DNA from 3 places in the Priestia sp. FW507-14D1A genome. Region 3 is predicted to be linked to each of the others. Evidence: predicted binding sites of a transcription regulator. Region 3 holds the regulator's gene; each other region holds the start of a gene.
The links. Region 3 encodes LexA, which represses DNA repair genes until DNA is damaged. Its sites were predicted from a motif close to CGAACATATGTTCG; they were not measured.
Positions count from the first base shown of each region.

Region 1: recA (recombinase RecA) is a predicted target of LexA. The motif match lies at 5,799-5,812, and genes of this name have one in related genera.
Region 2: AC3WJG_RS20195 (Y-family DNA polymerase) is a predicted target of LexA. The motif match lies at 1,397-1,410, and genes of this name have one in related genera.

Region 1 covers NZ_JBYSWQ010000006.1:180,576-188,693, forward strand. Annotated here, with positions in the region: gene AC3WJG_RS20350 (cold-shock protein) at 1-29, shown strand, start outside; gene AC3WJG_RS20355 (cold-shock protein) at 299-499, opposite strand; partial or broken gene AC3WJG_RS20360 (MerR family transcriptional regulator) at 1,378-1,575, shown strand; gene AC3WJG_RS20365 (ArsI/CadI family heavy metal resistance metalloenzyme) at 2,206-2,634, opposite strand; gene AC3WJG_RS20370 (ArsR/SmtB family transcription factor) at 2,685-3,014, opposite strand; gene AC3WJG_RS20375 (ArsR/SmtB family transcription factor) at 3,422-3,769, shown strand; gene AC3WJG_RS20380 (arsenical efflux pump membrane protein ArsB) at 3,788-5,086, shown strand; gene arsC (arsenate reductase (thioredoxin)) at 5,110-5,532, shown strand; gene recA (recombinase RecA) at 5,976-7,013, shown strand; gene AC3WJG_RS20395 (right-handed parallel beta-helix repeat-containing protein) at 7,316-8,118, opposite strand, start outside.
Region 2 covers NZ_JBYSWQ010000006.1:140,530-148,647, reverse strand. Annotated here, with positions in the region: gene brnQ (branched-chain amino acid transport system II carrier protein) at 1-363, opposite strand, end outside; gene AC3WJG_RS20200 (hypothetical protein) at 1,058-1,300, opposite strand; gene AC3WJG_RS20195 (Y-family DNA polymerase) at 1,455-2,720, shown strand; gene AC3WJG_RS20190 (YolD-like family protein) at 2,735-3,067, shown strand; gene AC3WJG_RS20185 (SMI1/KNR4 family protein) at 3,189-3,704, shown strand; gene AC3WJG_RS20180 (SMI1/KNR4 family protein) at 3,718-4,095, shown strand; gene hmpA (NO-inducible flavohemoprotein) at 4,639-5,859, shown strand; gene ppsA (phosphoenolpyruvate synthase) at 6,835-8,118, shown strand, end outside.
Region 3 covers NZ_JBYSWQ010000001.1:761,323-769,440, forward strand. Annotated here, with positions in the region: gene AC3WJG_RS04425 (ABC transporter transmembrane domain-containing protein) at 1-1,586, opposite strand, end outside; gene AC3WJG_RS04430 (YneF family protein) at 1,677-1,889, opposite strand; gene sirA (sporulation inhibitor of replication protein SirA) at 1,980-2,420, opposite strand; gene tkt (transketolase) at 2,570-4,576, opposite strand; gene AC3WJG_RS04445 (DUF896 domain-containing protein) at 4,744-4,974, opposite strand; gene AC3WJG_RS04450 (YneB family resolvase-like protein) at 5,044-5,712, opposite strand; gene yneA (cell division suppressor protein YneA) at 5,766-6,095, opposite strand; gene lexA (transcriptional repressor LexA) at 6,242-6,859, shown strand; gene AC3WJG_RS04465 (hypothetical protein) at 7,071-8,118, shown strand, end outside.

The DNA.
Region 1 (8,118 bases), on a different contig from region 3:
AAATCCCCCTTAATCCCCATCGAAGATAATTTGTACCAATGCTATCGCATAGATTAAAAATTACTAATAAATTATTTAATTTAATTGAAAATATAATTAATTTATTTGCATTTGCTTTCTATTTCTATTGTATGTTATAACTAGTTATACCTTGTATCGATCGTCTTGTCTAAAACCCAGGCTTTTTTTAAAGCCTGGGTTTTCTATTGAACTAATAGTAGATAAATCATGGTTTTCTAATTATAAGACCATAAAAAAAGACTCCTTCATAAGGAGTCCTTTTTGTTATCACTTTTAATTATGCTTTGTGAACGTTAGCAGCTTGTGCTCCACGTTGACCTTGCTCGATATCAAAAGTAACTTTTTGACCTTCTTCTAATGATTTGAAACCTTCACCTTGAATAGCACTGAAATGAACGAATACATCTTCTCCGCCTTCGATTTCAATGAAACCGAAACCTTTGTCTGCATTAAACCATTTTACTGTACCTTGTGTCATAATGTTGCCTCCTGCTGTGGAATATTCCACAAATGTATTACCTCTCTTGCCCAATCATACTATTTCAAGATAAAAACTTCTGTTTAAGGTTTTTTCTTCTCTCAATCTTATACCGAACAAAAACAAGTTAAACATAGTGTAACACATAGAGATATTTATAGCAAATAATTGCTTTTTCCATTCTTCACTAAAAAGCTATCCCATTCGAAAAAGTATACTTTTAAGGACTCCTAATTTTTAACTTTATTCAACCACTAAAGTAATAAAGTTAAAAAATTTATTGGAATTAATAAAATTGCTTTAACGAAACTTAAATAAAAGGTTAATTAATACTTTTAATGAATTAATTTACTTTTAATTTATTTTTAACCATATTTTAATGATTCACTATAATCATTGAATTATAATGGAATCACCAAAGTGATTATCCTTCTTTAGACTTGCTTTCTATCTAAAGCAAGTCTTTTTATTTATAGGAATGAAAATGACTAGAATGATATAGGTTGCACCGTATCCATATATTTTATTAGTAATCAGATTAAAATATATTTCAAATATACAGAGAAACGCTCTCTGAGGGAATGAACTTTGGTTTTACATATAATAAAATAAATAGTTCGACGTAAATTTGAGCAATTTAGAAGCTCTTATTTTCTTCTTATTATTGATTTTGAAACACTTGTTTTGAAATTAGTTAACCTAATGTCACTCTCAATAACTACAAACGCCTTTCGTCAAGAAGTGTTTATAACGTGCTATTTTTAATAAACTTCATTTCTATATACAAACCAAAAGTTAATAACATATATACTGATAAAGAATGGAAATAGGAGAGGATAATCTTGACTAAAAATCATCCATATTTAGATGAGAAAGTTATGACTATAAAAATCGTTACTGAAATGACAGGTTTATCAGAAAGACAAGTTCGTTATTATGAAGAGCGAGAGCTTATTTTTCCAAAACGAAACTCTTCAGGTACCCGAATGTATTCCTTTTCCGACATTGAAAGGTTAATGGACATTGCAGAAAAAATTGAAGATGGTGTTAGAACACGGGAAATGCGTAAGGATTTATTTTAAAGTAGGTAAATTTGATTTGTTCTTTTAGTCTTTGTTCATGCTTACTCAATCTCTATATTCAATATTTACTGGGTTATTTTTATTCGGATTTTTTATAAATGTATATAAGATAAGACTTTTATGCACTCCATTATTATTTAGCCTAGAGAGAAACATTGATACATAAGGGACGTATAAAGATGTCTATATTTTATAAAAATGACTCTGTTAGAACCCTTATTCCCATAAAGGTTCTCTTTTTTATATGTTCCTGAAAGAGTGATTATGGTAACTAGCATATTAAGTAAACCCCTTTGTGTTAAACTGTACACAGAAACATGTATGAGTCTGAAGGAAATATAATGAAATGTGCAATAGGGATAGTTCTTATTGCTCAAGCTTTATCAACGTACTTAACTATTAAGACAGCATATACTCCTTATACTGTTAGAATATTAGATAGAAATACTGGAGTTATGAAAGTTTCCTATAGTTTCCCTTTAACGTACTGGTTAATGTTTATAGGCTTGGACATCATGTTTTTAGTGGGAACATATTTAGTTTTTGCTAAAGAAAAGAAGCAGATCTTTAATTAAAGGTCTGCTTTTTATTTTTACCGATAAATGGTTTTATGTTAACTAATGATTAACAACAAGCATTAGTTACAGGTAGCTTTTCATTTGGCCCATCGCTGTTCTTGTGAACTTCACTATCAGATTTCGTATAAAAGAATTCCCATTCGTTTCCGTCCGGATCTGTTACCCAAAACTTATCTTGCACAGCATAGCAGCAAGTCGTATCCATCTCTTCACGAGCAAAGAAGCCCTCTTTTTCTAATCGTGATTTATGGGAATGGATTTCTTCAGGCGTCTCTATTTGGAATCCGAAATGATTTACTTGATTACCCTTTACTTCGTCTCGTACGTTTAAAGTGAAATTTAATCCTGGCTCATCTAATAAGAATTTAGCGTAATCTACTTTCGTTTTTACAGGTTGAACGCCAAATACCTTTTGATAAAATTCAATGGACGCCTCTAGATTTGTTACATTAATTCCTACATGAACATATTTCATTTATACTTCCTCCTCCGCATGATAAACAATATTATTTTGAATGTAGTAAATTACGAGCATGAGCCGCTTTTACTTGTATCTTTTCTAAACAAGCAGCAAAGCTCCTCAGATAACAGGTGATTTACCTCTTTATCATTTAAATCATAATAGCTCCATGTCCCTTTCGTTTCTTTTGTGATAAGGTTTGCTTCTAATAAAATCTTTAAATGATAGGAAAGTTTAGATTGAGACATTCCAAAGCATTCAGTTAGATCACATACGCATGTCTGTCCTCGCTGGCAGAGCTCATACATAATTTCTAATCTCTTTTGATCAGCAAGTGCTTTAAATTTTTGTTCGTACTGTTTAAATGAGTGCTTTCCTTCCTTAACTGTTTCCATTGTCATTCTCCTTTATCAACTTTTTTTGATTTAATGATCGAAGCTTTCGGCAGCTTTTTTAAAGTTACTATATGTAGTTTCCCCTCTTAGCATAGGATCTTGATGAAAAAAACGCTGAAAGATTAGGTTTTGTGCTTCCTTCTGGTCCATCCCTTGGGTGTTCATAACTAAATGAAAATAGGCTCGAAAGTACGTAACAGATAAATTTCCAGAGTTGTTGACTCTCACTGCTTTCATCCTCACTTTCATAAATCAATTTTTTTTGATGTATTCATCATATCTGGAAAATTTAGATAAATCAAGGCATTAATCAACTTTTTTTGATTAATTTTTAAAATGTATATTTCTGTTGAATATATAATAAAATACTTATATAATTATATGTGAAAATAAGGAGGCGAGTCATAATGGATGTAAAAGCGCAGGTAGAAGTGGAAAAAGCAGTACAGATACTGAAGCTGCTTGGAGATAAGACAAGATTGTCAATGATGAAGCTGCTCCAAAATAACGAGTGCTGTGTTTGTGAGCTAGTTGAAATTTATAAAGCAAGTCAACCGGCTATTAGCCAACACTTGCGGAAGTTAAGAGCTATCGAACTCGTAAGTGAAAGACGAAAAGGACATTGGATCTTCTATTCCTTAAATAAAGAAAACAGCTATTATCAGTTTGTCCTTGATATACTCGATTCTTTACCAAGCGAAGATGAACGATTAAAAGAACTAGAAAAGCAAGGTTTACGTATTAATTGTTGCTAATAATAGGAGGTCTGTAAAGTGATATCAGTTATAGTAGCCTCCCTCATCTTCTTAGTGACATTGATTTTTGTCATTTGGCAGCCAAAGAACTTGTCTATTGGTTGGTCAGCATGTGGAGGCGCAGTATTAGCTCTTTTAGCAGGTGTGGTTGATTTCCATGACGTGCTGGATGTAACTCAAATTGTATGGAATGCAACATTAACGTTTATTGCAGTTATTATTATTTCCTTAATTTTAGATGAAATTGGATTTTTCGAGTGGGCAGCTTTACATATGGCGCGTACTGCAGGAGGCAATGGCGTTCGCATGTTCGTTTATGTATCCCTCCTTGGAGCTGTAGTAGCAGCATTATTCGCAAACGATGGAGCAGCCTTAATTCTAACACCTATTGTACTTGCCATGGTACGAGCACTTAAATTTGAAGATAAAATGGTCTTCCCTTTTATTATCGCCAGTGGATTCATTGCAGATACAACATCGTTACCTCTTGTAGTAAGTAACTTGGTCAACATTGTATCAGCTGATTTCTTTGGTATTCGCTTTTCTGAATTTGCATCACGTATGATTGTGCCAGATCTGTTCTCACTTTTGGCAAGTATTGTTGTCTTATATTTGTACTTTCGTAAAAGCATCCCTAAGAAATACAATCTAGATGATTTACAGAAACCGGTTGAAGCCATTAAAGATAAGAAAATGTTCCGTTTATCAGGAATCGTTTTATTCATTTTAGTCCTTGGTTACTTTATTGGTGAGTTTTTCGATATTCCTGTTTCTATTATCGCAGGTATTATTGCGGTTTTATTCCTAGGAATAGCAAGAAAGAGTCCCGCTGTTCACACTAAAAAAGTGTTAGCTGGAGCTCCGTGGGCGATTGTTTTCTTTTCGATTGGTATGTATGTTGTTGTCTATGGATTACGTAATGTAGGGCTAACTAAAGTATTAGCAAGCCTCATCCAAGCAACCGCTGACCATGGATTGTTTGCCGCAACCATTGGCATGGGATTCATTGCAGCCATACTTTCATCGATTATGAACAACATGCCAACCGTGATGATTGATGCTTTGGCCATTGATGCAACTTCTGCAACAGGTACAATTAAAGAAGCCTTGATTTATGCAAATGTCATTGGTTCGGACTTAGGACCAAAAATTACACCTATTGGCTCTCTAGCCACTCTCTTATGGCTCCACGTTCTTTCGGCAAAAGGAGTTAAGATTTCTTGGGGAACCTACTTTAAAACAGGTATTATCTTAACCATCCCAACATTGTTTATTACGCTTGTTGGTTTATATATTTGGTTATCAATTATTTCATAACACATTTAAAGGAGATTTTACACATGTCTAAAAAAACACTTTATTTCTTATGTACAGGTAACTCTTGCCGTAGCCAAATGGCTGAAGGATGGGCAAAAAAATATCTAAGTAATGATGAATGGGATGTACGCAGTGCAGGGTTAGAAGCTCATGGATTAAATCCTAACGCCGTAAAAGCAATGAAAGAAGCTGGCGTCGATATCTCAAACCAAACATCTGATGTCATTGACCCTGAAATTTTAAATAATGCGGATTTAGTCGTTACATTATGTGGCCATGCAGCAGATCACTGCCCAGTAACGCCTCCCCATGTGAAACGTGAACACTGGGGATTTGATGATCCAGCAAAAGCTGAAGGAACAGAAGAAGAAAAATGGGCGTTTTTCCAGCGTGTACGTGATGAAATTGCTGAACGTATTCAACGTTTTGTTGAAACAGGTAAATAATTAATCAAGAAGCAGTCTATTTGTATAGACTGCTTTATTTCTTCCTAAAATCTGTTTTATAGTAACTAGGAATATGAGGAATACGTCATTAGTGTAATCAGATTGGTAGATTCATGTACATAAAAATTTAAAAATGGTTCTTATTTAATTTAACTTATATGAAAGTATAAACTTGCTTTTTATAAATATAAGATATTCTTTTAGCTAGTTTGCAGAAAAACTTTCGCCTTTACAATTAGATGCATTTATTGTATGATTACACAACAGGAACATTTGTTCGATACTAAGGGTTTAGAGATGAATAAAGGAACACCAGAACAAACTAAGACAGTTAAACACAAAATTTTCTCGCACGGAGCAAAAACATTTGAGCCAACTCTTATTCTTTATCGAAATACCTTGGCGTTTATTGTAAACGTAATAACAATCGGAGGTTTCAAATTATGAATGATAAAAAAGCAGCACTAGATATGGCTCTAAAACAAATTGAAAAACAATTCGGTACAGGATCAATTATTAAAATGGGAGAAGGCACACATACAAAAGTTGAGGCATCTAGCTCAGGCTCATTAGCTTTAGATATAGCTCTTGGAATTAATGGTTATCCTAAAGGAAGAATTATGGAAGTTTACGGGCCGGAAAGTTCAGGTAAAACAACCGTTTCCTTACACGCAATTGCAGAAGTACAAAAAAATGGAGGCCGAGCTGCCTTTATTGATGCTGAACACGCACTGGATCCAGTTTATGCAAGAAAACTAGGTGTAGATATTGATGAGTTACTGTTATCTCAACCAGATACTGGTGAACAGGCACTTGAAATTGCTGAAGCATTAGTTAGAAGTGGCGCTGTAGATATTATTGTTGTTGACTCAGTAGCTGCATTAGTTCCCCAAAAAGAAATTGAAGGAGAAATGGGAGATTCTCACGTAGGTCTACAAGCTCGTTTGATGTCTCAAGCTCTTCGTAAACTATCTGGAGCAATCAATAAGTCCAAAACCATTGCCATCTTCATCAACCAAATCAGGGAGAAAGTAGGCGTTATGTTTGGAAATCCGGAAACAACGCCAGGTGGAAGAGCACTAAAATTCTATTCTTCCGTTCGTCTTGAGGTTCGCCGTGCTGAACAACTTAAACTAGGAAATGACATAGTTGGTAACAAAACAAGAATTAAAGTAGTCAAAAATAAAATGGCGCCTCCTTTCCGCATTGCTGAAGTAGATATTATGTATGGAGAAGGTATATCAAGAGAAGGAGAAATCTTAGATATCGGTTCTGAAGTAGATATTGTTCAAAAGTCTGGATCTTGGTTTTCATATAATGAGGAGCGTTTAGGACAGGGACGAGAAAACGCTAAGATTTTCTTAAAAGAAAACCCTGAAATTAGAGAAGAAATTAGAAAAAGAATTATTGATTTCAAATATGGTGATAATATTAATAACGATAATGTTATAGATAACGATAGCGAAAACGAAAATCAATAAAGGCATAAAACACCTTTCCCACGGCTTGAACTGCACCCCATTATTAGATAAAAAAACTCTAATGATGGGGGTGTTTTTATGTCAAGGCTATTGATTTGCACCTAAATAAACACTACTCATATAGAGAACCAGCATGAATCTTCTTGCAATCCATTTGTATATTTACAATGAACGCACCTTTCTCTTTGTTTCAATGAAATAAAAAGTATAACCAGCAGATAGTGAAGTGAATAATTTTTCGGCCTTAAATAGAATCCCAGCGAGCAACTAAATAAAGAATATCTTCCAAAAAGAAATTTTCATTAAAAAAGCCTAGGTGATACGATAGTAGAACTTTCTATTTCTTTCCCCTTCCATATCCATCGATTCGCTTTATCTCTACTTTTATTTAGGTACACATTATGATTAAGTTGATTATATTTATTTGAGTAATGAAGATTGGCCAGAAGCAAATTAGATTTTACTGAAACCATAACATTATTGTTAATAGCGTTATGAGTTGCATGATATTGCATCAGTAATTGGCCACCATCCATGTTCATCGTATCATTTCCATATAAAATATTATGTTCAATAAGAGTATTTATCGTCCCTCCACGTTTTTTATCATAGCCTCCAATTGAAATTCCTGTAAAACGATTCTTATAAATCATATTCCGTATAACTTGAACATTGCTAGTGTGTTTACCATAGTGTTCACTTGCGATTTCTATTCCTAGATCGTTATGACTTGAAACGTTATGCTCAATAATAACATCTTTTCCTCCGTCTACGTAGATTCCCCCAGCGGAGTATTCATGTTTGTAAGCAGGATTTGAATAACTGCTGACGTTGTAAATATGGTTTTCACTAATGAGTCCTTCACGAGCTCGGTCATATTTCTCAATAGGAGCTACTTTTTCAAAGCCAATTACGTCAATCCCAATATTATCAACGTTTCGAATTGTATTGGCATTGACGATAAAATCTTTAACATTTCCATTTAGAGTTAGTGCTTCACTAAAACCTAAGGTCAGGTTTTCAAGTAGGTTTCGCGATATTTCAATGTTTTCTAACGAACGCGGCGCTTTGGATCCATAAAAAGCTATTCCATGAGCGTTTCCAT
Region 2 (8,118 bases), on a different contig from region 3:
ACTAGAGCCTTCAGAAATGAAAGGTTTAAGTCCGATTTCAAAAGAGACGTTACCTGTTCGTGGGATAGCAAATAAAGGTCCAATAGCTAGATAAAGAACAGTTGTAAATACTAAACCAAAGATAGGATGTACGCGACTTGCTAATGATTGTAAATCTTCTTTTCCGGAGAACCCAAAAGCTAGTACACCAAGTAAAGGCAAGCCTACTCCAGTAACTAAAAAACCCGCATTTGCTGACCAGATATTTGCTCCCGCTGACTGACCAAGCATGGCAGGGAATATTAAATTTCCAGCTCCAAAAAATAACGCAAATAACATTAAACCAATGATTACTATAAAAGAAAACGGTACTTTGTTTGACACGGTGAAACCCCCATTAAAAATATTCTTTATAAAAAATTAAATTTTCAGACAATTTAAATTACAAATAACTTATCTTTTTTGTATTATAAACAGTCAAATTACATATTTCAATATAAAAAATAAACTTTTTTAATAAAATTTAAAAAATTATCAATTTTCCGTTCATTATCCATTATTAAAATAAAAATAATATTAAAAATCCAGATTTTTATTCAAAATGCGTACGTTAAGTGAGTTAATAACGGTATTTTTTAAAAAAAATTATAAATCATATTCAAATCGCGTATATTATCCTTTTAATTAATTTGATTGAATGATATGCAAGGAAGTTTGGAAATATAGTACTACGAAACTTATAAAACTTTTTAATATTAGCTAAACACCTGAAAGGAAAAAGTAGTTGATTTATTGCTTCAAGAAATGGAGCATTCTAAGTCTTATAAAGAACGCTTACTTTTATCTCCTGAACTAGTAATTTGACAATCAACAGCTTATCTCTAGACAAAGTACTTTTCTAATGTAAAATCACTGTCTAGAATCACAAACGTTTCTGTTTCCTTTGAATGATTATCTTATGGTACTCCATTCAAGCAGTCAGAGGATAAGTAATAATGATCATTTTTTCTTTTTTAAAATATGTCATAAATTTTATATATACTGAAAAGACCTTATTAACAAATTAATTAAGGTCTTTTTATCTTTTCTTTTTGAAGCCAAAACTCAGCATATAAGCTATTAATAAAGAGATAAAAGCAGCAAAACTAATTTTTATGTAAGAAACCTCTAAAGCCCAAGGACCATATTTTTTTATATTTAAACGATACATAGACCACCACTGTCCATTTTCACCTTTAAAAAATGAGAAGATAATCCATAAAAGAACTAGAAACAAAAACCATGATAAAAAGATAATATAATTAAGCATTTTTCTATTCATAGGTCATCCCTCCGTTCTTCCCGTTTATATGTGATGCTCTTTTCTCTTAATTATAGTAACAATAATCGGGGAAAATTTAGAGTTTTTATTGAATAAAGAACGTTTGTTCGTATATAATAGAGAACAAATGTTCTTTATTTGAGGAGTTATTCCAATGGATTATGAATATCTACCAAACAGAGTCATTATTTGTATTGATATGAAAGCATTCTTTGCTTCTGTTTCATGCGTGATACGTAGGCTAGATCCATTAAAAACAAAGTTGGCAGTTGTAGGAGATACAAAGCGGTCGGGATCAGTTGTGTTAGCTGCCACACCCTTATTAAAGAAAGAAGGGATCAAAACAGGCAGCCGTCTTTTCGACATTCCTAGAAGGAAAGATATCCATGTCGTAAACCCATCCATGGAAAGGTATGTCAAGGCCTCGAACTATATTTCTAGTTTAGTGTTACAGTATGTCGCTCCTGAAGATTTCCATGCATATAGCGTTGATGAGTTGTTTATTGATGCGACAGCTTCTTTACATTTATTCGCTCGTACACCAGAAGAATTAGCCCGTAAAATCATCAACGAGATTTATCGTAAAACACGGCTTACAGCCACCGCAGGAATCGGTCCGAATCTCTTGCTGGCTAAGGTGAGCTTAGATCATGAGGCCAAGAATAGCCCAACAGGGGTAGCTTATTGGCGATACGAAGATATTCCTTTTAAATTATGGTCGATTCACCCAATGAAAGATTTCTGGGGAATCTCATCTGCTACGGAAAGACGCTTAAATCGTTTGGGCATTCACTCCATTAAAGAACTCGCTCTTTCTTCTGTAGAGATGATACGTAAAGAATTTGGTGTCTTAGGAGAGGAAATCCACCAACATGCAAATGGAATTGATTTTAGTCGCATTTCTGACGTGTATATTCCGAGCTCTCGATCATTCGGGAAGAGTCAAATTCTGTTTCGAGACTATACAAATCGAAAAGAAGTGGAATTGCTGCTATTAGAACTGTTAGATGATGTGTGCTTTCGTTTACGTATGCATCAAGTCGTGGCACAAACTATTCATTTATCCATTGGCTACAGCAAACAAACAGGTGGCGGCTTCTCAAGACAAAAGAAAATGGGGCGGGCTTCGAACCTAAGTCAAGATATCTTTCCTTATTGTTTAACCATACTACACACGTTTGATAGCGGAATGCCCATTCGATCGATTGGAATTTCTTTATCGAATACCAGTATTCAAGAAGAAGAGCAAATGAGTTTATTTGAAGATATTGACCAGCGGGAAAGAGCCTATGCACTTGCTAAAACAATTGATGAAATACAGATGCGTTATGGGAAGAATAGCGTTTTGCGAGCTTCAAGCCATCTCAAGCATTCAACAGCTCGTTATCGAAACGGCCTTTTAGGAGGTCATAAAGCATAAAGGAGGAAGATGATATGCAAAACAGAGGAATGAAAAAGTGGCGACCATTTGCAACTATGCCAGAGCAATACAGAGGATTACAAGAAGTTATAAAAAAGCAGTCAGAAATACCTCAACCTTTTTTAACAGAAGATCAAATGGAACAAATTAATTTTACCTTGATCGAAGCGCTCCATACACATAAAAAAGTATACCTTACGTATTACAAGCACGGGCAATGTATAACGGAAACAGGAGTTATTCAATTTGTAGATTCCCTTGGAGGTTTATTTGTATTTATAGATGAAGGATGTAAGCAAACGGAAAAAATGAGGTTAAGCGAGCTAATTGATGTTCGTTTCGTGTAGTAGAAAATAATAAAACAGTTTATTTACATAAGATTTCCATACATAATTAGTATAAGCTTAAAAAGTATTTAATCATTTTTCATAGATTCATTTAAAGATGTTATATAAGGAGGCTCCTAATATGAAGCAGGTTTGGACTGAGTTTGAGCAGTGGTTAAAAATAAATCGACCAGAAGCAGCAGGAACGCTTAATGAAGCAGCTTCTGAATTAGAAATTGCAGAGGTTGAACAAAAGATGGGACTAACATTCCCCAAAAACCTTAAAGACTGGTTAATGATACATAATGGACAGCGTGATGAATATATAGCAGCTATCGATAATTATACGCTACTACCTTTAGAGGAGATTCTGTATACATGGCAAACATTAAAAGAACTTTTAGACGGAGGAGAATTTGAAGATTTTCCAGAAATTGAACCTATTGGACCAGTAAAAAGAGAATTTTGGTGGAACCCACGTTGGATTTCGATTGCCACGAATGGGGGAGGAGATGATATTTGTATAGACTTGGATCCTGATAAAGAAGGGAGAATTGGCCAAATTATCACCTTTTGGCACGATTGGGAACAGCGTGAAGTAATAGCGGACAGCTTAGAAGAATGGGTAATAGCCACGATAAATCATACAGATCATTAAAGGGGAGAAGTAAATGATAAAACCTGATATAGAGAAAATCTATAAAATTCTCAAAGCACTTCCAGGTACGTCGGTGAGAGTAGAATTTGAAGATAAAGTGGGAGAAATTCTTTCTACTCCTTATTATATCTACCTAAAAAGCGAGTTTCTTGATGGACAATTAGGCTACAGAGAAGATTTAGAAGCCAATTCTCTTATAGGAAATCAAGAAGGAGATTGGCAAGAAAACTGGTTTGTTATAGGTTGTGATGAAGAAATAGGCGGTGACCCGCTCTTTATCGACATAGGGAATGAAGATTATCCAGTTTTTACAGCTGAACATGGCATGGGCGAATGGGAAGCTTTAGAAATGTATGATTCTCTAGAAGAGTTTGTAGAAGATGTTACTTAATTATTGCTTCGTTAAAAGATTTTGATAAAAGTACGGCTAGAAGAGGACAGATAGTAGTTTAGTATATACCTAACTGTCCTCTTTTTTAGTACCTATTAAACTTAGAAAGAATGTAGAGGAAGGAAGGGACTGATGGTAGGAATCGATTTCTGTATTGCCGATATACGAAGGCGCAAAGGCATTCATATCCTTTGCGTTCTTTTATCGTTGAACACTGCTAACAATTGAATAGTATATGGCTACAATGATCAAAAGCATGCCAATAATGTATAAATGAGGTATATCTTAAAGTGTTGGTCATAGAGACATTCACCTTTCTAATTTAATTCTAATTCAACAAATTTTTATTAGTTTATTTAACCACAGAAAATATGATGTACAAAAAGGGGAGATTGTTCTTTTGTTTCTTAAAGAACCTATTCATTACGTTAACTAGAGTTAGTATTTTCATTCCCGTATAGGATAATCCAAATTTAGCCATATTAAATTGTAGTATTAAAAAAGATTAATACATATGAAAAATTCTTAAAAGGTGGATGTTATATGCTTGATTCTAAAACGATTGAAATTGTCCAATCAACAGTGCCAGTTTTAAAAGAACATAGTAAACAAATAGGAAAGAGATTTTATGAATTGTTATTTGAAAAAGCGCCGGATTTGTATAATATGTTCAATCAAACAAATCAAAAAAGAGGAATTCAACAGGAAGCATTAGGCTATGCCGTGTATGCTGCTGGGGAACATATTACAAACTTAGAAGCCATTAAACCTGTAATTGAACGAATTTCACAAAAACATCGTGCGATAGGGGTAAAGGCAGAACAATATCCAGTCGTTGGTGAAACTTTACTTCAAGCAGTAAAGGATGTTTTAGGAGATACAGCTTCAGATGAGATTATTGAAGCATGGGGAAAAGCGTACGGATATATTGCCAATGCTTTTATTGAGCTAGAAGAAGCTCTTTACGAAGAGACAGAGAGTCAACCTGGAGGTTGGGAAGGATATCAAAGCTTTTATATAGATAAGAAAGTAGAAGAAAGTGATAATGTAACATCTTTTTATTTAAAAGCTAAAAATGAGAAAGAAATTGCCTCTTATAAAGCAGGACAATACCTTACATTAGCAGCAAATGTTCCGGGAGAGAAATACACGCATATTCGCCACTATAGTCTTTCTGAAGCCCCTGGAAAGGATTATTACCGAATCAGTGTAAAACGAGAAGATGCGCATGACGGTGCGCCAGCAGGAATCGTGTCAAACTATTTACATAAACAAGTTCAGACAGGAGATATTCTTAAGTTCTCAGCTCCCGCTGGAGATTTTGTACTTGATCACAGTGAACTTCCCGTTGTGCTAATTAGTGGAGGTATAGGTATTACACCTTTGCTTAGTATGCTGAATACCATTGTAGAAAAACAACCTACACGTAAGGTTACCTTTCTTCATGCAAGTATTAATGGGAAAAAGCATGCTTTTAAAGAACATGTGGCTCAACTAAATAGAAATAGCGAAAATGTTACCTCCTTCATCTGTTATAGTTCGCCTAATGAAGGGGATCACCTTGGTACTGATTTTGATAAAGAGGGTTATATTGATTTAGAATTGTTACAATCCGTTGTTCCTTCAAAAGAAGCTGTCTTTTATTTCTGCGGATCGATTCCGTTTATGGAAGCTATTCTTAAAGCACTACATAGATGGGATATACCAAACGAACGTATTCATTACGAGGTATTTAGCCCTGTAGCCATTTTAGGAGAAAAATAAAGAAGTAATATTTACCAATAAATGAAAAATATTCGATTGAAACACACGTCCTGTTTAAATAAATATGCTGTAAAAAAGCACTCATAAGCGTGCTTTTTTACTTTGCCCTAAGGAATGATTCTACAAACGATCATGATACATATAAGTATTTCTACACTCTCTGCGTACAAAAAACTGGAAAAAATTCTCTTCGGTAATTTATAATAATAGAGAACTGTGTCGAATCCTAACTATTGGAGAGATTACTATATGAGAAGACTACTTCCTTTTATAATTTTTACCATTTACTGCATTCCATATGTTTATTTATCTATGCGAAAAGATTTTGAGGATGATTCAAAGGTAAGCTATATAATCATGGCCATAGTTACACTAGCACTGTCTTATCTAAGTGGGCTTATTAGAGCGGATTTATCACTTATTTTAGGAAATATAATTTCTTTTAGCACTTCATATTTTTATAACGCATTAAGGCTTCCTGATTCTAAATGGGAGAAATATTTTTCGCCCTTTAATTCTGTCGAACAGGTAGTACTGATAAGTCTTACGGCGCTTGTGCTGCAGGTGATTGTTTATACACTTGCTCGAAAACGAGCGAAGAGATACATTCGTAATACTATGGTTTCGGAATAGTTCAAAAAAAGAGAGTTAATCATCTAATGAGCTAGACTCTTCAGGTGACCAAATGAAAGAAGGGTTAAAATAAGGAGAGCTGCTGAAATTTTATCCTCTAAAAAGAAAGTGCTAAATGAGGAAGAACAACAAATCTTTAAAACGTGTACTTACCTGCTTTAAAAAGGATACGAATCAAATAAGTTAGTTATACAACTTTTAAATATGTAAACGCAAACAAAAAGGTAGGTATTTCTCTTCCTACTTTAATTATACCACATAAAAAAACGTCGATATAGACTGTTTATTCTCATTTACTGCTGGTAAAATCAATAAAACATTACCGGTTAGGAGAGATGTTGAATGAACTCTTTAGTTCTTAGCTTTCAAGAAATAAAAGATACACAGCTTTCACTTGTTGGAGGAAAAGCCTTAAATTTAGGCGCGTTATCAAAAATTCAAGGAATACAAGTACCCGAAGGATTTTGTGTGACAGCGGCCGGGTATCAAAAAGCCCTTGAACAAAATGAAACATTTCAAGCGTTACTGAACCAGCTGACGATGCTAAAAGCTGATGACCGAGATCAAATTGGTGAAATCAGCGAAAAAATTCGCCAAATCATTCTGGAAATAAAAATTCCTTCTGACGTTGTAAAAGCAGTTATTCATTCTCTCTCTCAGTTTGGGGAAGAGCATGCTTATGCCGTTCGTTCAAGTGCGACTGCTGAAGATTTGCCACATGCTTCTTTTGCTGGTCAGCATGACACCTATTTAAACATCAGAGGCAAAGAAGCCATCCTTGAGCACATTAGCAAATGCTGGGCTTCCCTGTTTACAAATCGCGCGGTAACCTACCGTATTAAAAATGGATTTGACCATAGTCAAGTGCACGTATCGGTTATTGTTCAACGAATGGTTTTTCCTCAGGCTTCAGGTATTTTATTTACCGCTGACCCAATTACTTCTAACCGAAAGCTGTTATCAATCGATGCGGGATTCGGACTTGGAGAAGCGCTGGTGTCTGGTTTAGTCTCTGCCGATTGCTATAAAGTAAAAGAAGGCGAAATCGTCGATAAAAAAATAGCAGCTAAAAAGGTAGCTATTTACGGATTAAAAGAAGGCGGAACAGAAACGAAGGAAGTTCCTTCTGACCTGCAAAAAACGCAAGCGCTCACTGAACCTCAAATTTTACATCTAGCACGCGTTGGCAGACAGCTTGAAGCTTATTTTGATTGTCCTCAAGATATCGAGTGGTGCTTGGCTGATGATACATTTTATATTGTCCAAAGTCGTCCAATCACTACTTTATATCCAATTCCTGAAGCGCATGATCAGGAAAATCGCGTTTATGTATCTGTTGGACACCAGCAAATGATGACCGATGCCATGAAACCACTGGGATTGTCTTTTTTTCTGTTAACAACTAATGCACCGATGCGTACAGCCGGTGGAAGGTTATTTGTTGATGTTACACCTATGCTCGCTTCACCTGGCAGCAGAAAAATGATGTTAGGTGCCATGGGACAACATGATCCGCTCATGAAAGACGCACTTACGACCATAATAGAGCGAGGAGACTTTATAAAACCTTTACCAGATGATCAAAGTTCTGGTAAAAGCAATAAAAGCGTGCCGCCTACGAAGCCT
Region 3 (8,118 bases):
GCTGTAATAATCGTTGTTCGATTTTGACGTTTCTGCTTCAGCGCTTGTAAAATACCCGCTTCCGTTTTTCCATCTACCGCTGATAGAGAGTCGTCTAAAATTAAAAGCTCAGGATCTAATAGAAGAGCTCTTGCAATCGAAATACGCTGTTTTTGTCCACCCGATAACGAAACGCCTTTTTCGCCTACTATTGTTTGATAGCCATCTGTAAAATCAAGGATGTCTCTATGTACATTGGCAACTTTAGCCGCTTCTTCAATCTCATGATTGCTTGCTTCTCTTTTTCCAAAAGCGATATTATCAGCAACTGTTGTTGAAAACAAAAAGTGATCTTGAGGAACATATCCAAGGCTTTTGTACAATGAATCAAAAGCATAGTCTTTAATATCTTTTCCTCCCCATAAAACAGCTCCGTCTCTTACATCAAATTCACGAAGCAGCAGCTTTAAAAGCGTGGTTTTCCCAGCACCCGTCTTTCCGACAATACCTAACGTTTGACCGCGAGAAAGTGTAAAATAAATTTCGTTTAACGTATATTCGTCTTCTTTACCATACGAAAACCTATGAATAACAGCTTCAATATTTCCTGTTGGCATTTCAACACTAGGATACGCTGCTTCTTCAATCGAATTTTCTTCTTTTAATAAAGAAAATACCCTGTCATATGATGCTCTTCCACGTTCCATAATGTTAAATAGCCAGCCAAATGCGAGCATCGGCCAAATAAGAAGGCCTAAATAAGTTGTAAAGGTAACAAGCTGCCCCAGTGTTAACTCTTCACTAATAACCATCTTGCTGCCAAAAATAAGAGCAAGTAAAAAAGAAAGTGCTACAATAATCGAAATGGTCGGATCAAACAATGCATCTATTCGGGCTACTTTCATGTTCTTTTGGACAACATCTGCAGACTTGATGCGAAATTCTTCGACATCAGCTGCTTCTTCCCCAAACGTCTTAATGACTTTAATCCCGCTAATGCTTTCTTGAACCTTATCATTTAAAGTAGAAAATGCTGCTTGTGCGTGATGAAACCGCGCATGAAGTAATGTACCATAGTAACTTGTTAAAACGGCCATAAGCGGCATAGGAATAAGGCAAATAAGCGTTAATTTCCAGCTGATTGTGAGGGCCATTGTGCATAGAACAAGCCCTCCTGTGACAATGGAATCCACGAGTGTCAAAACGCCCGAACCTGCAGTTTGTTGAATAGCTTGAATATCGTTTGTTGCATGGGCCATCAAATCCCCAATTCGCCGCCTTTGATAAAAGGCCTGATTCATCTTGGTAAAATGAGTGTAGAGGGTATTTCTCAGCTGCTTGGCTAGTTTAACAGATGAACCAAATATCATAATACGCCATATGTATCTTGTGAAATAGGCCACAACAGCAGCTCCTAGCAAAATGCCAACCATCTGCATTAAGCGCTTTCCATTCAGCGTCCCTTCTTTAATGCCATCTACCGTTAAACCAATAATTTTAGGCGGGAGAAGTTCTAATGCTGCGACAATAATGAGCAGCGCTACCCCCGTTATGTAAGACTTTTTTTCCTGTTTGAAAAACCACCATAACTCTCGAAAAATTTTCATCGTATCCCCCTAGCCCCACAACCATTTTCTTATCTCTATCATAAAACAAAAGACACCCTTCTGAATAGAGAGTGTCTGTCCAATTAACCATTATTTAATTTGGCCGTTCATTGCTTTCATCATTTGGTTAATTTTTTTCTGCGATGGTTTCATGCCCATTTGCATCATCATCATTTTTAACATTTGTTCATTAATTGGTGGATTTTTCTTCAGATAGCTCATCATATATTTACGAGCAATGAAAAATCCTAGCGCTATCCCAACAATTAATGCTAGAACACCAACTAGAATATACATTCCCATGGTATTACTTCCTCCTTCGTGTTGTCTAACTTACAGTGTACTAGACCATACGCTATTATACAATATTTCCGTTCCAATTTCCTTAAATAATTACACAAATTTTCTTGTTTTCACAGGCCTCAGCCAGCCGTATTCATCCGTTCCATAATTCACTGCTAAAAAACAAGGATCTAGCTTGCGTAATACTTCAAAAAAAGCTGTCTCAGCATCAACATTGCCATCTCCTTCAATTGTTATACAGCGATTTGTTAATTTTATAGATGCTCGACTTTTTTTGTGAGGATATTCCAGCACAAACGTCTCTTGATGAGTAAAAAAATGAGGATAATGAGAAAACGCCTGAAGCAATTCTCGTTGAATAAATGAAATGGGCAGTTGACGAGTAATGTAATGAACTTGTTTTTGTAAGTGCGTTTCCTTCAAGTGACGTTTCATTCTATATTCAATCAGCAGCTGATAAATGAGCTTTTCTCTTCGAAAATAGGATGATGCAACTTCTTCCTCCATTAAATATACTTCATACGTTCTCACGATTCATCCTCCCTTTCGGCTCGTTCTTTTTTGTACCATTATACCGAATGGTGTACGCAATGCTTGTCTATCGATGAAAAAATTCCTTTGTTTTTTTGTCGAAAAAAAAGAGCAGACCACAGGAGTCTGCTCTTTCTTATGAAAAAGAATTATGCATTAAGCAAGCTTTTCACTTTTGCTACTACATTTTCAACTGTAAAACCAAATTCTTTCATGATTGTTTCACCAGGAGCAGATGCACCGAAGTGATTAATACCAAGAACTTGTCCCTCGTCTCCAACATAGCGTTCCCAGCCAAGTGTAGAAGCCATTTCAATACCTAAACGTTTTTTCACTGATTTAGGGATAACACTTTCTTTGTACTCAGCAGATTGCTCTTCGAAACGATCCCATGCAGGCATACTTACTACAGATACGTCAATGCCTTCTGCAGCTAATGCTTTTTGTGCTTCTACTGCTAGGCTTACTTCAGAGCCTGTTGCAAGTATTAATGCATCCGCTTGGTCTTTACCAGCTTTAGATACAACGTACGCACCTTTAGACACGCCTTCGTATGCATTTTCTTTTGTACCTTCAAGCGTTGGCAAGTTTTGACGAGTCAATACAAGCGCCGTTGGGCGGTCAGTTGACTCTAATGCTAAGCGCCATGCAGCAGCTGTTTCATTTGCATCTGCAGGACGAACCACTGAAAGACCTGGCATTGCACGAAGTGATGGCAATTGTTCAATTGGCTCATGTGTTGGGCCGTCTTCTCCAACTGCGATACTATCATGTGTGAATACATATGTTACAGGAAGCTTCATTAAAGCTGCTAAGCGAATTGCTGGGCGAAGATAATCAGAGAATACAAAGAATGTTCCTCCAAATACTTTTACACCGCCGTGTAGAGCCATACCGTTTAATGCAGCTCCCATTGCAAATTCACGTACACCGAACCAGATATTACGTCCGCTGTAATCAGCTGCAGTGAAGTCTTCTGAACCTTTAATCATTGTTTTATTTGAGCCAGCTAAGTCAGCTGAACCGCCGAAGAATTGAGGTACAGCTTGTGCTACTGCGTTTAATACTTCTCCAGAAGAAGCACGGCTAGCTAAGCTTGAACCCGTTTCGTATGCTGGAAGCGTTTCTTCCCAGCCTTCCGGTAACTTTCCTTCTACTGCTAGTTCAAATTGACGACCTAGTTCAGGATATTTTTCTTTATACTGTGCAAATACATCGTTCCATTCGTTTTCTTTCTTTTGGCCATCTTCAGCAATTGTAGCTTTGAAGTGAGCATACACTTCTTCTGGCACATAGAAATCTTCTTCAAATGTCCATGCATAAGCTTCTTTTGTTAATTTTGTTTCATCGGAACCTAATGGAGAACCGTGCACGCCAGAAGTACCCGCGTGGTTTGGAGAACCAAATCCGATTGTTGTTTTTACTTCAATTAGCGTTGGGCGTGTTAAATCGCCTTTTGCTTCTTCAATTGCGTTTGCAATCGCTGTCAAGTCATTGCCGTCTTCAACGCGGATTACTTGCCATCCGTAAGCTTTGAAACGATCTTCTACGTTCTCAGAGAACGAGCGATCTAAATCTCCGTCTAAAGAAATATCATTTGAATCGTATAAAACAACTAAACGTCCTAATTTTAAGTGTGCCGCTAATGAAGCTGCTTCAGCAGATACACCTTCCATTAAGTCTCCGTCACCACAGATACCATACGTAAAGTGGTCTACAATTTCTAAACCTTCTTTGTTGTATGTTTCAGCTAAATGACGTTCTGCCATTGCTTTACCAACAGCCATTGCAATACCTTGTCCTAGTGGACCAGTTGTTGCATCAACACCTGCTGTATGACCGAACTCTGGATGACCTGGTGTTTTACTTCCCCATTGACGGAAGTTTTTAAGGTCTTCAATTGATAAGTCATATCCAGCTAAATGAAGCAAGCTGTATAATAGTGCCGATCCGTGTCCTGCTGATAATACAAAGCGGTCACGGTTGAACCAGTTTGGATTCTTTGGATTGATGTTCATAAATTTTGTCCACAATGTATATGCCATTGGAGCAGCTCCCATTGGCATACCTGGGTGACCTGAATTTGCTTTTTCAATCGCATCGATTGATAAAGTACGAATTGTTGCAATCGAAAGATCTTCAATACGTTGTGTCATACTCTTCATTCCTTTCAAAACTATGTACATATGTTATCATACTAATGATTTGCTTATTTGTACAATACTTGAACCAAAAAAATTTCCACTTTTACAGTTTTTGTGCCCCTTATTAAAAATATACAAAAAACTAGAGGGAACACTCCCTCTAGTTTTACTAGAACGTCTTAGTGAAGACGCTTCTTTTTACTCTCTTTTAACTTCTTAGGCGTAACATCTTTACCTTCTTCGTCTACAACTTTAATCGTATGAAGGTGATTTGTCATAGATTGTCGGAAAACTTTTAAATATTCCTGACGTAGCTCTTGCTGTTCTTTCGCTTCAGATTCTGTCAGACCTTCAGCCTTTGCCTTTTTTGAAAGAGCATTAATACGAGCAAGTTTATCTTTTGATAGCATATAAAACCTATCTCCTTATAATCAATAATTAAAATTACCGAACCGCTTCGGCAACATGTAGTCATCTTACTAAATCTCTTTCGTTTTATCAAGAGATTGAGCACTCTCTTGGTACTCTTGATAGCGGCGATGTACCGTCGCTTTTGAAATATTATAGCCAAAACCTTTTAGCGTAACTGAAATTTCAGCAAAGGTTAAGCCGTTATGACGAAGGCGGACAATTTCTTCAATAGGCGCTTCTTTTTTTTCCCTTCCCGAGTTAACTCCTTGATTTTTTAAATTTTTCTGCGGACGATAACCGTTTTCTACGGCTCTTTTCATTCCTCTTCTAATTTTAGCATTATGTAATTTCCGCTGATGCTCTTCCACTAAGCTAATAATATCTAACACCATTGAATCAGATTCTGAAAGCTGAAGCTGACCTTGATGACTAATCGTATAGATGGTAGCATTTTCTTTATGAAAAGCATGAAGCAGCGCAATTCGGGCATTTCCTCTGCCTAATCGTGTTTCGTCTTGAATAAGCAGCACAGAGATCTTCTCTTCTTTCATTGTATGAAGAACATCCAAAATACCCTCTCTGTCTACGTCATATCCGCTTGCTTTTTCCATCACGACTTTTTTTACGTCTAGATGGTGAAGACCAGCAAGTTTTTTTAATTCTTCTTGCTGGCGCTGTAAAGATGTTTCTTGGGTTTTTTTATCCGTACTGACACGGCAATAAATAATGGCGTCCACTTTTATCACGACCTTTTCGGCTTCTAACAATATTCAGGAACGGCCGTTACACACTACTGTTCAATTGCCACTTGATTATGTAACTTTTGTTTTAAAACAGGAATATATAATTTATCTCCAGGAGATAAAGACTGGGCAGTGTCTGAGTTTAAATCATTGACGTCTTCAACCCATTTGACAAATTCATTGGTGGTCAAATGATGGTGATTATGATACTTGTTGGACAAGTCCCAAAGCGTATCTCCTTTTGTAATAGTAACCGTTGAATATTTGTCTAAATCTACTTTATCCGCTCCTAAAACCAGCGTCAATACATATGTAAGTGCAGCGATTGCTGCAAAAAAAATAGCGTAATGTTTCATAGAATGTAAGAATTGTTGCATATTATGATCCCCCTATCAGAATATATGTTCTTATTTTATTGAGAACATTTGTTTCTGTCAATGGAATTCTTCGAACTTATGTTTGTATATTGACACATCACGTGGTATAATTCACCTAAAGAATAGCTAAAATCGAGGTGAAAAATATGAAGCTATCAAAACGTCAACAAGACATACTAGATTTTATTAAGCACGAAGTAAAATTAAAAGGTTATCCGCCTTCTGTTCGCGAGATTGGGGAAGCGGTAGGATTAGCCTCTAGCTCCACTGTACACGGGCATTTAGCTCGTTTAGAAAGCAAAGGGTTAATTCGCAGAGATCCAACAAAACCAAGAGCAATCGAAGTTCTTCAACTAGATGAAGTAAACATCCCTAAAAGCAATGTCATTAATGTTCCTGTTATCGGTAAAGTAACAGCGGGTCTTCCTATAACAGCCGTTGAAAATGTGGAAGAATATTTCCCTCTTCCAGATAAATTCGTTTCTCCAGATGATCATGTATTTATGCTTGAAATTATGGGAGAAAGTATGATTGAAGCAGGTATTCTAGATGGCGATATGGTAATCGTACGTCAGCAGCAAACAGCTAATAATGGAGATATTGTGGTCGCTATGACCGAGGACAACGAAGCAACGGTAAAACGTTTCTTTAAAGAAGAAAATTTCGTTCGTTTACAGCCTGAAAATTCAACGATGGCGCCTATTATTCTTCGCCACGTAACGATTTTAGGAAAAGTAACTGGTGTATATCGCACGATTCACTAATCAGACACTGTATGTAAAACCAACTAATCATGATGTTAGTTGGTTTTTTTACGTTTGTTTTCTAAAAAAATTGGCATATTATAAATGATACGTTGAATCACCGCAGGCAGGTAGAACGGTTTTTGTAAAGCTTGTTTCACCTTTTACTTTCTATCTGCAGTTCCTCGACTCTTACAAGGAAATACAACCGACCATAAGAAGGATGTAGTTTATGACCAATACACCAAGGAAAACAGAACCATTTCAAACCATTGTACCTACCAAAGCAATGAACATGTTTCTTTTTCCTTTTTCCTTTGACCGAAGAAATAAAGAGCAGCTTGTTCATGCACTAAAAGAAAATTTGTTCGAATTTTTTTCCATTCAAAAAAAACATTTAGAAAAAGAATACTACGGAGAACAGTATTACGTATCTCATGATAGCCTGGATCAATATTTTCTTCCTTACATTGAATGCATTCTATTCCCTGACTCGTGCGAAAAAGAAGGGTTGCTTCGATTTTCCAAAAAAATAGACCATACTATTACGTTACACACTTCCTCCACCACCGTGTCTAGCAACGTGCTGTCTGTGGATGTTTTTTTATGTCCTTTTGAAATTGGCGTCATGACCATTCGCACTGAGATGAGCCATAATCATTACACCTATGATGATATTTTAGAATTCATGAATCATTTTCGTGTACTAGAACCGAAGCTTGCTGAAGAGCATGGATCCACCATTACCTATGAACATCATCGCTATAGCAAAGTGCAAGATTATATTTTTTCACAGCTTGCGCCATTTTTGAACGAACACATCAAGAAAGAAGCCACGCGTGAACAGCACGTTGGGAGCCTTCCTTATTTTATCGATGAACGGATGTTTGTGTTAAGTTATGTAACGGTAAATCAAGAGCAAGAAATTAATTCCACAACTTTATTTCGTACTGGGCAGCTAAATAGCTATACGCCTGACGGGAAAGCGTTTATTTCTGCACACAATCATGAGTATATTAAAACGTATAATACTAAACACGTGTATGAAAGGTGGGCTCCTGAAACCTATTACGTCATAACAGACCATGTGTTTTCGTGTATTTCTAAATCGACAGACTCTAAAACGGATCAGCTTTTGATGAATCATCTATTTGGCCAGCATTACTATAATTTATTTTTACATTTTTTCTATAAAATCGTGTTGCTAAAATTATCTTATGAATATTCGCAGCTCACGTTTCATAAAAATTCAGAGGGTATTGAACGACTAATCCGCTCTA